DNA from 3 places in the Paenibacillus sp. FW507-14B1B genome. Region 2 is predicted to be linked to each of the others. Evidence: riboswitches for the same ligand, from Rfam matches in the RefSeq annotation. Region 2 holds a riboswitch; each other region holds the start of a gene.

Region 1 (3,818 bases), 460 kb from region 2:
GGGAAGCATTTGGAGGGTAGCTTGAGGCAAGACGATATGCCACAATCTTTGCCAAGGCTTCATATTCAGGGCAATGGCCGCTTCAGTCTGTCCTTTAGGAACGGCAAGCACTGCACTTCGAACAATTTCCGAGCCATACGCCCCAAAATTAAGTCCAATGGCTAGAATTGCTGCTAACATTTTGGGGAGCTCAATACCAATAAACGGAAGTGCAAAGTATAACCAAAATAACTGAACCAATAGCGAAGTCCCGCGAAAGACCTCTACATAAACAGCAGAAAGTGTGCGTAATATCCAGAGCTTAGATAACCGGAGTAAACCCGCTATAAATGACACGATGATTGCTAAAATGGATGAGAAAAAAGCAACCAACACGGTGATTTCCGCTCCTTTCAACAACGAAGGCAGAAAATCAATCCATGAATTCGGCATGTTATTCTCCGCAGAGCATTGCTGCTGTCATATCGCCTGGAAGCTCATCCTCTGTAAATCCGAACTTTTGCAATATTTCGAGCAACTCGCCTGATTCTTTCATTTTTTGAAGCTCCGCATTATATTTCTCCTGAAATTCTGTATCTGCTTGTCGGAATGCTGTCGCACCATAACCACGTACACTTTTACCATCAACACTAGGCTGCTTAAAATCTGCGACACGCTCTATTTTTTTATCATTGGCTGAATCAAGCATCGCTTGTAGTGAAGGGCCGGTCATGGTAATGGCCTGCACTCTATCCGCTTGCAGTGCGCTTATAGCTGAAGCTTGATCTGGTACTTGGATAATACGATCAGCCGGGATACCCGATTTTTCTAAGTATTCAATTTCAACGGCACCCGTCATTACGGCAACTTTTGCATCCCCGTTATTAGCGACGTCCTCATAACTGGCGAGTTGATGGGGGTTCCCTTCCTTCACTGCAAGCGCCTCTCCGATGCTATACTCTGGATTTGCGAATAAAACAGCGGAACAACGGTTCGGATTAACAAACATCCCCGCGGTTATTAGGTCAAAGCGTTCAGCCTGCAAACCCGCAACTAAAGATCCAAATTCAGTTAACTCTCCTCTCATTTCCTCCACACCTAGACGCTCAAGAATAACCCGTGCAATTTCTACAGCTTCGCCAGTCAGCGTCCCATCAGCTTCTTTGTATGCATAAGGTTTCTCATTCGCAAACCCTACGGTGATGTATCCTTTCTTAACAGCTTCATCCAGTGTGCTCCCTTTCTCACCACAAGCCGCTAGGGATATCGTTAATACCAAAGACATAACAAGAACAACAACTTTCTTCAAAACACTTCACTACCTTTCCCTTTTTCTTTAAAATTCTCAAAAATGGCACAGCTAATAATCCTAGTATTTCAATAATTTAACTAGGATTTAAATTTTGAGGATGTCCTGAACCGATAGCTTGGATCAGAAAACTCCATGCCGTAGATTCATCCGTCTTCCTCCTTCCAACCCACTGCATTTTTAATTCTCAAAGATGTGCAATACTTATGCGGAAGTACACATACCAGTCTTTTGGAACAGAAAAAGACCTCCAAACAGGGGATCAAGACATAGCTCCGCCAGCAGGGGGTCAAATTAAAGACAAAGGCCCCTATCGTAAATGAATACAGGGCCTTTGTTATGAAAATTCATTATGTATAAAAGACCCATCCACTGCTGACGAGGTTAGCTGACGGACTCGGGTAAGATGGTACCCTACACATGGATTCATGTGACTCGCCCCTAAAAAACTGGTTCCCCCGCTTTCCAGATATTTCATCTGAAAACTAAGCGTGAGTCCATAATAAAGGCATCGTTTTGAAATGTCAAACGCATACATGCGATTATTTTGGTGATTTCTATGTAAATATGACTGAATTAACGACTTTAAATAGATTGGCTTTTTTTGTCTGTGACTGGAACAGAGTGTTGTCCAATAGCTCATATAAACCGCGTGTTTTTCGCTATATAGCAGGCATTAAACGGGTATGTTTAAAGTATTGAAACAGAGCTGATACAAATGTCGAAAAATGACAAAGGCTAAGTTACACAAGAGCGTGCAACTTAGCCTGTAACTTTTTTTTATTATCCCCAAATAAGTTGTTCAATTGTGACTAAATCCATTCGATATGTCTTGTCTAGACCGTCGGTTCATAATCCGATTGACACGTTCGGAACCAAATAACATAAACAGGATATATATAGCTATAAACGATGGCAAGATTGCGATCGTTGTCAGCGCTGCAATCCATCCAAGCAAGGAAGGTAGAATTGTTGTTCCGGTATAAGCAACCGCCATCTGATAACCCATAAGCTTCTGTGTCTGCACCTTACCAAAACGAGCCGGAGTTTCATGTAGCATACAAGGATAGATAGGTGCGAAGCCTAAGCCAATCAACATAAATCCAATAAGCGAAAATAAGGTTGGAACAGGCAAAATAAGTAGTAATCCTCCAGCCAGAGCAATTAGCAGTCCACTACGAATTAGAACACGGTTACTCACTTTTAAAGTAACAAATCCTGTAATAAAACGCCCCACTGTTATGCCACCATAATACATAGATATCCATTGCGCGGCCACTCCTGCTGGTAAATCCTTTATGTTTACAAGAAAACTGCTCCCCCATAGCCCCACTGTTGCTTCTGCACCGGAATAGAAGAGGAATGTCATTAAAGTTAGCTTAACACCTTTCATTCGCAAGGGTCGTTCAGAAGAGTTAACGTCATGTGGATGATCTGAAATCCCTATTTCATCAACAGCTTTCTGACCCTGAACTTTCTCCATGCGTTTCCATAAAGGTAGTGTAATAAACAGTAGTACCACCAAAGCCAACTGAATTAGTGCGACCGTTAAATACCCACTACGCCATAAGTTATCTTCACGAATAAATCCTGCCATAATGATAGGTCCTAAAGTTGCCCCTACGCCCCAGAAGCAATGTAACCAACTCATGTGATGCGCTTTGTAATGAACAGCGACATAGTTATTCAGTGCTGCATCAACAGATCCTGCTCCAAGTCCAAGCGGCAATGCAAGCACCATTAACCATATAATAGAAGGAGCATAATAAAATCCTAGCAATGCTAATGCTGTCAGCATACAGCTTACCAAGGTGATCTGACCTGTTCCTACTCGTTTCATGAGCGTACCGCTGGCTAAACTTGATATAATCGTTCCGACTGCAATAATAATGGACAGTACACCCGCAACACCAAACGGTGCTCCAAAATCTGCTTGCATAACCGGCCAAGCTGCTCCAAGTAACGAATCAGGAAGCCCTAAACTAATAAAAGACAAATATATAATTATCAAAAACAATGTTGCCACGCTCTGCTGCCTCCTAGTCTATTCGTTTCTAGATAACACGATGTTTGGTTCTAACGTGGCTAACGTCAGTTCGATCAGGCCCATTAAGTAATCCAATGTAAAATCTTCCGATACTATGATTTCAGGTACCGCACTCTCCGGTAGCTCTTTACTACACAGCTCTGCAATTCGCCTTCCATTCGCCTGCGTTATAAAGTTGCCATACAGAACGACGCAATCTGGATTAAGAACAGCACAAATCGAGATGACCAATTGTACAATGGCACGCTCTATCTCCTCTGGAGATGACATGAAGCTGCTCTCTCCCCATGGAATGCCAAACGGCATGCTCCCAACTTCACCAGCAAAATTTCTTCTGCCTTTAAACAGATTTCCATTGATGTATATCCCTGCTCCCGGTGGAAAACGATCTGGAAAATAGATATATACAACCGCTGTATCTTTACGAACTTGATTCCGCTCGCAATAACCAACGACTGCTGAATTCACATCATTTTCAATGAT
Region 2 (3,818 bases):
ATCGGGTCTCCACTTCTTCCACTTTTCTTCGAATCGAGTTAACTCTTCTCTTTCAAACGGAATGTAGAGTGCAATAACTTGGTCAGCTGATAAAGACTTCGCATAGTTTAATGAATGCTCAACGACATGAGTTATTCCTGACACCGGCAGAATAACAACATTACCTTTGATTTCAACCGATGGTTCACAAGTTGAGATGCGCAGTTGTTCACCAACAGCATCATAATGCTTCTTAATTCGATAGAACACATACACGATGACCGGTAAGAATATAAAGAATGGCCATACCTGTGAAAACTTAGTCATGAAGAACATTAGGAATACCGTTAAACTGATCAATGCTCCTATTGTATTAATCAAGAGTTTTGGCACATATCCTGCCGGTTTCTCACGAATCCATTTCAACATCATCCCTGTCTGAGAAAGTGTGAATGGTATAAATACACCCACTGCGTATAAGGGAATGAGGTGCTCGGTTTGACCATGAAAAGCAATAATCAGCAGTATGGATAAGAAGCCGAGAATCATAATACCGTTCGAATATCCTAACCGATCTCCCCGTGCGGTAAACATTCTTGGAATAAATTTATCCTTAGCTAGATTAACTGCAAGAAGCGGAAATGCTGAATAGCCTGTGTTGGCAGCAAGAATAAGAATAAGTGCTGTAGTTCCCTGGATAAAGAAGTACATAAAATTACGTCCAAAAGTCTGCTTGGCTATTTGAGATACGACGGTCTCCTGCGCTGTTGGTGCTATCCCATAATAATAGGCAAGGAATACAATCCCTGAGAATAATACAGCTAACAGGATTCCCATGGCCATTAGTGTTCTTGCTGCATTTTTAGGTGCAGGATCTTTAAAGTTAGGAATTGCATTGGAAATCGCTTCAACGCCTGTGAGTGCCGAACTTCCTGAGGCGAATGCCTTTAAGAGTAAAAACAAACTAATTCCAGCAACTGGCGTACCGATCGGAGCATGTAAATCTGGAGAAACATGCCCCGTGAATATATTGTACATACCCACCACAATCAAAATAAATAATGCAAATACGAATAAATAGACAGGGTATGCTAACACCGTAGCAGATTCGGTTACTCCACGGAGATTTAGAATTGTGATCAGTATGACAAATGCAACAGCTATACTCACCGTATGTTCATGGAGTGCTGGAAATGCCGAAGTTAATGCATCTGTTCCTGCTGAGACGCTGACCGCTACAGTCAAAACATAATCCACGAGTAAAGAACCCCCGGCAACAAGTCCAGGGAGAACTCCTAGATTTTGCTTAGATACAACATACGCTCCACCACCGTGCGGATAAGCATAAATGATCTGACGATAAGAAAGTATCAAGGCCGTTAGTAGAACCAATACTCCGATCCCAATAGGTATTGAATACCAAAGAGCTGCTCCACTTATTGTAATGAGAACAAGTAGGATTTGTTCAGGACCATATGCCACGGATGATAAAGCATCCGAGGATAGGATGGCTAGTGCTTTTTTCTTGTTAAGTTTTTGTTCTCCTAACTCGTTCGATTTCAATGGTCGACCTATCAAAAGTCTTTTTAATGCTGCCATCGTTAGTTCACCGCCAGTGGATAAAATTATAGGAATGGATGTGTCTTACGGCGTCCCGTATCAGCATTTAGGCACATCAAAAAAGCCACAGGAAAGTTGGACTTTCCCGTGACTTGAAAAAACAAAGTTCACGACAAATCCTCTTTCATAACGCTTACGAGGTTAGCTGACGGATTCGGGATCGAAAGTATCCCTACACTTAGCAACTAGCCAAGTGATTCACCCCTGAGATGAGATTAGCCTCATCTTAATGGTTCCCCCGCTTCTGATTAAGAATTCAGCGATCTAGGACTATTCAATGTTGCTTCCAAACTGGAATCACATTCAAGATTATGAATGAATCTTACTCCCATCCCGTACTTACTGTAAAGATCCAAAGAGACACAAATCGGTTTAAAAATACCGGATATCATTTCATGATACCGATTACAAAGGCTCAACACCCTTATTATCGTGAATTATCTCGATTTCGCTCTTGTTATTAAAGAAAAAAAGAGAAGACGCATTTAGGTCTGCTCTTTTCTTTTATGAATGATCTGATTTTGAGCCAATAAGGCGACTTAATGTGGACTTAACACGAACGCTAGGTGCCTATTCTCCATATAGGATCAACTTTTCAGAACTCTCATTTTATTTTAAGCTCAATTACAGGCTCTTCATGTTCCTGTACTGTTGTTTTTGATCTGTTGAGTTCAGGAGATAACTTCAAAACGATTGATTGGGGCTCATCCAGCATATTGCTGCCAAATACATACTGCATCCCGTCCTCAGTTCCGCCTCCTGAGATACTAGGCGCTTTGTACATTTTCCCTTCAGCCGTTTCTGAGACAATTTCATGGTGATTAAGCATTTCGCTAATTGAAGTTCTAGTTTTAAAATTATTTGTTTTCCCAGGATTATATACGAATGTAGCTCTTGTCATCAGCGGAGAAACTTCAACCTTGGATAACAACACTTGATGATCGCCAAGCATAAACGATTGATCCGGTTTATATATCTCCGTCTTGGTTAAAGAAAATTTCGGGTCCAAGTCGAACTCTACCTTTATTCGCTCTGAATAGTTCATCTCTGAACGGATCGTGCCTGTCTTGGGATCAGAAAGCTTACCGGGATCAACGGAGGCAATTTGGAAATCGACTTCAATACGATTCGGTAAAGGCTTACTACGATCAAATTCTAACGTTGAACGCCCCTGCCAGCTCTGACCTTCCAAGCCACCAATTTTCGACGTATTCCCTAGATAACGACCTGTTTGTATGTCTGTCATGCGAACACTGTTCACATCATATATTTCCCGAGTCGAATCTGATGTAGCCGTATACAACAAGATTAACTTGTTCTCGTCTGCAGTAACGGCATCGATGGTAATCTGGTAAGGTCCTGATTTCGCCGACTTGTTGATCACCTGTATATAGTCATTTCGTATCGCAGACTCCAATGTACCTCCATCAATATCGTAGGCGGCCATACTCTTAAACTTATCCAGGGTACCCCAGTCCATCGTTCTTTCATTGACTACCTGTGCTGTTTGTGCTGGCTGCGGAGCGTGGGTGTCCATCAGCGGACTAAGTAACAATAAACCAATAGCCATGATGGTTGTGAGGGATATAGCCGCCATTTTCATCGTAAAAGATCGTGATTTCCGTCGTGTCCGTCCCATCGCAAACCCACGCTGAATGGCATATGTCGCATCCATAGGATGTAAGTGCTGCTTCTGTTCTTGTTGGATAACGTCTGCCTCAGTAAACATAGCTTGCTCTTCCTGACTAGTCATCTTGCCATTCCCCCCGATTTTTCATTAATTTCCTTAATTGCTCCAGCCCCTTATGCTGCCAGGTCTTTACCGTCCCCTCTGGCTTGCGGAGAATCGCAGCAATCTCTGATAATGTCATGTCATTGTAGTATTTTAGAAGCAGCACATGGCGATACTTGGGTTTCACCTCTTTCAGAAGAGACCATATCACAAGTCTGTCATGATTGAATCCTTCAAAAGCATGTTCACGAGTGGCTTTTTCCAACTCTTCATCAGGCAACAGTACTGCCCGTTTACGTCGTCTCTGTTCATCAATACAAACATAGATCAAGATACGAATGATCCAGGCTTTGAATGCCTTCTTATCTTTTAATGTTGAATGCTTAACCCATGCTCGGCAAGTCATCTCCTGCACGGCTTCGAGGGCATCATGCCGATTGCGCAAGTAACTATATGCAATACTAATCAGTGTATCTTGGTGTTCCAT
Region 3 (3,818 bases), on a different contig from region 2:
GAATATACGGCATAAAAAATCATCATACCCATGATACCGGCATCTGACATACCTTCCGCTTGGAAGACGGGAATTAGGTTGTAGGTATTCAGCATCTGAATAACAAACAGTAACACGGCAAGAAAGATACCACGTTTAAATGATGTGTGAGCTTTCGTTTTTACACTGTATACAATGGCTAAGATCCCCAAGATTAGCGTGAATAAACCATATCCCAGCAGAGTGAGCAGCGTTGCGTTTAGTGTCTGTTTCTCTACATAGGCTGTGTGGTCCTTCGGAACCGAAAATACAGGTTCATAGGAACGAAGTTGATTATCCTCGAAGGAGAATTTCAGCTGAAGCTGTGAACTCCCAATCTTAGCTTCGGGGTCTTGATATATCAGTCCAGGATCGCCTTCTTTGGTGATCTGTTTCAGGTTGGATACACTATATCCCTCTCTCTCTAGCCAAGGCTCGGCTAGTGACATCTTTTCAGCCAGTGACATCTCTCCTTCGATTAAACGAAGCATCTGATTGCGGACGTCACCTTTTTGTAGGAGGGCACCTTCATAACTAGAGTCAGGCAGATCATAAGAAAACCCTGCTACACTAGCATTCTGCATATGGACGTCTACGTTTAGGGCTGCTCCATCAGCTTGCACTAACCGAACTCGATAGACATCATAGGGGTATTTGCTCTCAAACTTTTTATTGTACTCGCGGAGCAAATTCTCTTTAGATAGATATCCATAAACATCAGATCTGGATTGATATGTAACGAGAGGTTTCTCAGTGGAAGTCCTACTATACTGCAGATGTTCTTGTGCGAATCGTTCAGCAGCACTGATGGCTGCTTCCTTGGTGATCATTTCGGGTGTTTTGACCTCGGATGTAATAGAGGCTGTGGATGGAAAGACCTGAAAGATGAGAAATAGAATGAGACCGATAATTCCAAGTAGTACCAATGGTTGTTTGTCAGATTTAAGATGAAGAGGGTGTCCTGCTTTATTCATGTCATTCCTCCTTTTGGCATTAGCGAGTTATCAATTAGATTAAGCTAGCTGTTCTCATGAAGACATAAAGTCAATATAACATAGATATGAAAGACACAAACGGCTTATCCCATTCAAATTTATGAAAAATTCGATGAAAATGAAGGAAAGATTTCGAAAAGCGTAGATAACCATGTGCTACTACTCTAGAATATGCCCAATTCGGTTCATTTTTAAGTTAATTTAAGTCTAAAACGGCTTTGGTATCCTTAAAGGATTGCGTTATAATCACTACATGCTATTGAACATGTTCATGAATCATAATATTGGATAACGTTAATTGAATAGATCAGCCGAATTTCGTAATGAAAATGGGGGAACCATTTAAGTGGGGTGAATTTCGCTTCCGAAAGGTAGTGAATAGGGCGACCTGTGTTATGCCCGAATCCGTCAGCTAACCTCGTAGGCTGTAGCACAGGAACCCAAACGCGTAAGGCATTGGATTTCCAGTGTCTTTTTTTCTTTGATTTTTTTAAAGAGGTGAACATGTTGACTTCCAAAATTAAATGGCTTCGCTTGTCGCCGCCGCAAATTCTCGTCATGGGATTTGGGGCCATTATCCTGATTGGGACGATGCTTCTCATGCTCCCGATTTCCAATACGACAGGGGAACCGCTGAACTTTATGGATGCTTTGTTCACGGCGACATCTGCTACCTGTGTAACAGGTCTTGTCGTGGTGGATACAGGGACATTCTTCAGTTCCTTCGGACAGGTTGTCATCATGATAATGATACAGATCGGTGGTCTGGGTTTCATGACCATGGCCACACTGTTCGCGCTTGTATTGAAGCGACGCATTTCCTTGAAAGACCGTCTAGTTCTTCAGGAAGCGATGAATCAATCTTCAATGGAAGGAATCGTGCGTTTGATCCGCAGGGTTCTACTGTACTCCTTAGTGATTGAAGCGTGCGGAGCGATACTGCTAACCATCCGCTGGGCTTTTGATATGCCGTTTGGTAAGGCGCTTTACTTCGGCGTTTTCCATGCGGTAACCATGTTTAATAATGCGGGGTTTGATCTGTTTGGCGACTTTAAGAGCTTGACTGGATTTGTATATGATCCGCTTGTTAACTTTGTGGTGATGTTCCTGATTGTATCCGGAGGGATTGGATTCATCGTCATGGCTGATCTGGTTGATTATAGGAAGAGTCGGAGGCTTTCACTGCATTCTAAAGTGGTGTTGTCCATGACAGGGGCGCTGATTCTCATAGGTGCTGTGGTTATTTTTATCTTTGAATTTACAAATCCAGAGACACTGGGCTCGCTGAATTGGGGCGGGAAAATTCTAGGCTCCTTCTTCCAGTCAGTTACGCCGAGAACAGCGGGAGCCAATACACTAGATATAACTGAGCTACGTCAGGCTACTCAATTTTTCATGGTTATACTGATGTTTATCGGAGCTTCTCCAGGCTCTACGGGTGGTGGTATCAAAACGACAACATTCACAATGATGATTGCCGCTGTTATTGCCATGATGCGAGGCCGAGACGATATTGTGTTGTTCAGATACCGTTTGGTTCAGGAGCGAATTCTTAAAGCGTTAACGATTACGCTGCTTGCACTGCTGCTGGTTATTACAGTGTCGATGATTCTATCAACGACAGAGGATAGCAGCTTCCTCACTATACTCTTTGAAGCTACGTCAGCATTTGGTACGGTAGGGCTGTCCATGGGATTAACTCCTGAGTTGTCGCTCTTCGGTAAGTTACTTATCTGTGTAACGATGTTTGCTGGTCGTCTCGGTCCATTAACACTTGCTTATGCATTAGGACCCAAGAAAGGTAAAGAGTTGTATCGTCATCCCGAAGGTAAAATGATTATTGGATAAGGAGATTGGCTAAGAAATGAAACCAAAGCAGTTTGCAGTGATAGGGCTGGGGAGATTCGGTTCAAGCCTTGCGCTTGAATTGATGGAATTAGGATATGAGGTTCTCGGGATCGACCAAGATGAAGAAGTGGTCGAAGATATGAGTGAGCTCCTCACCCATACTGTGGTCGCTGATGCGACAGACGAAGAAGTACTTAAATCGCTTGGTATTCGTAATTTTGACTGTGGCATCGTGGCTATAGGAGATGAAATTCAAACGAGTATTCTTGCAGCAATTCTTCTCAAGGAATTAGGTGTTAATACGGTTGTAGCCAAGGCGATCTCTGTGCTACACGGACGGGCGCTACAAAAGCTGGGTGTAGACAGGGTTATTTTCCCGGAAAGAGATATGGGGATTCGTGTCGCTCATCAACTTGTTACACCGAATCTTCTCGATTATATAGAGCTTTCTAAAGAATATCGAATTGTAGAGATGACGGTAACGGAATGTATGGACGGCAAAACATTAAATGAGTTAAACACGCGTGTTCGTTATGGGATTAGCGTAGTTGCGCTGAACCAACGTGCGGGTGTGATTGTGGCTCCGACTGCCATGGATGTGCTGCGCGCTGGAGATATCATGGTTGTTATAGGAGCGAAGGAGAACATTGATCGTTTTGAAGGTGAAGTTGTAAATATGTAATATGTAATTATAAATATGATTCTGGTGATACCAGATATGAATGTAAACAACCTGGCGCGCTTCGCGTCAGGTTGTTTGTTGTTGGTTCTCTTGAAGTTCTCTAAATAGGACCTCTGTTTCGGCAATCCACCTATTGGCTGCATTGCTTAGTTCGGATGCGTCCCCATAGATGAGGCTTGTTGTCCGTCTCGTTTCGACTAGAGCAGGAATGTGGATATCAACAAGGCCGTTATCCGATAGCAATTGGGGGCGAAGATATGATTTCGGAAGTAATG

What was found. Region 2 has a riboswitch for cyclic di-AMP ahead of AC3WJJ_RS02745 (APC family permease). Riboswitches for the same ligand answer to the same signal wherever they lie in the genome.
Region 1: another riboswitch for cyclic di-AMP. It lies ahead of ehuB (ectoine/hydroxyectoine ABC transporter substrate-binding protein EhuB); the one in region 2 lies ahead of AC3WJJ_RS02745 (APC family permease).
Region 3: another riboswitch for cyclic di-AMP. It lies ahead of AC3WJJ_RS15375 (TrkH family potassium uptake protein); the one in region 2 lies ahead of AC3WJJ_RS02745 (APC family permease).

What each region holds. Positions count from the first base shown of each region.
Region 1 is NZ_JBYSWS010000001.1:162,989-166,806, reverse strand. Features, by position in the region: gene ehuC (ectoine/hydroxyectoine ABC transporter permease subunit EhuC) at 1-432, opposite strand, end outside; gene ehuB (ectoine/hydroxyectoine ABC transporter substrate-binding protein EhuB) at 434-1,264, opposite strand; cyclic di-AMP (ydaO/yuaA leader) riboswitch at 1,647-1,790, opposite strand; gene AC3WJJ_RS00695 (MFS transporter) at 2,091-3,314, opposite strand; gene AC3WJJ_RS00690 (ROK family protein) at 3,333-3,818, opposite strand, start outside.
Region 2 is NZ_JBYSWS010000001.1:627,507-631,324, forward strand. Features, by position in the region: gene AC3WJJ_RS02745 (APC family permease) at 1-1,578, opposite strand, end outside; cyclic di-AMP (ydaO/yuaA leader) riboswitch at 1,714-1,871, opposite strand; gene AC3WJJ_RS02750 (DUF4179 domain-containing protein) at 2,204-3,352, opposite strand; gene AC3WJJ_RS02755 (sigma-70 family RNA polymerase sigma factor) at 3,345-3,818, opposite strand, start outside.
Region 3 is NZ_JBYSWS010000002.1:1,450,738-1,454,555, reverse strand. Features, by position in the region: gene AC3WJJ_RS15380 (CPBP family intramembrane glutamic endopeptidase) at 1-992, opposite strand, end outside; cyclic di-AMP (ydaO/yuaA leader) riboswitch at 1,313-1,455, shown strand; gene AC3WJJ_RS15375 (TrkH family potassium uptake protein) at 1,518-2,861, shown strand; gene AC3WJJ_RS15370 (potassium channel family protein) at 2,878-3,543, shown strand; gene AC3WJJ_RS15365 (LysR family transcriptional regulator) at 3,610-3,818, opposite strand, start outside.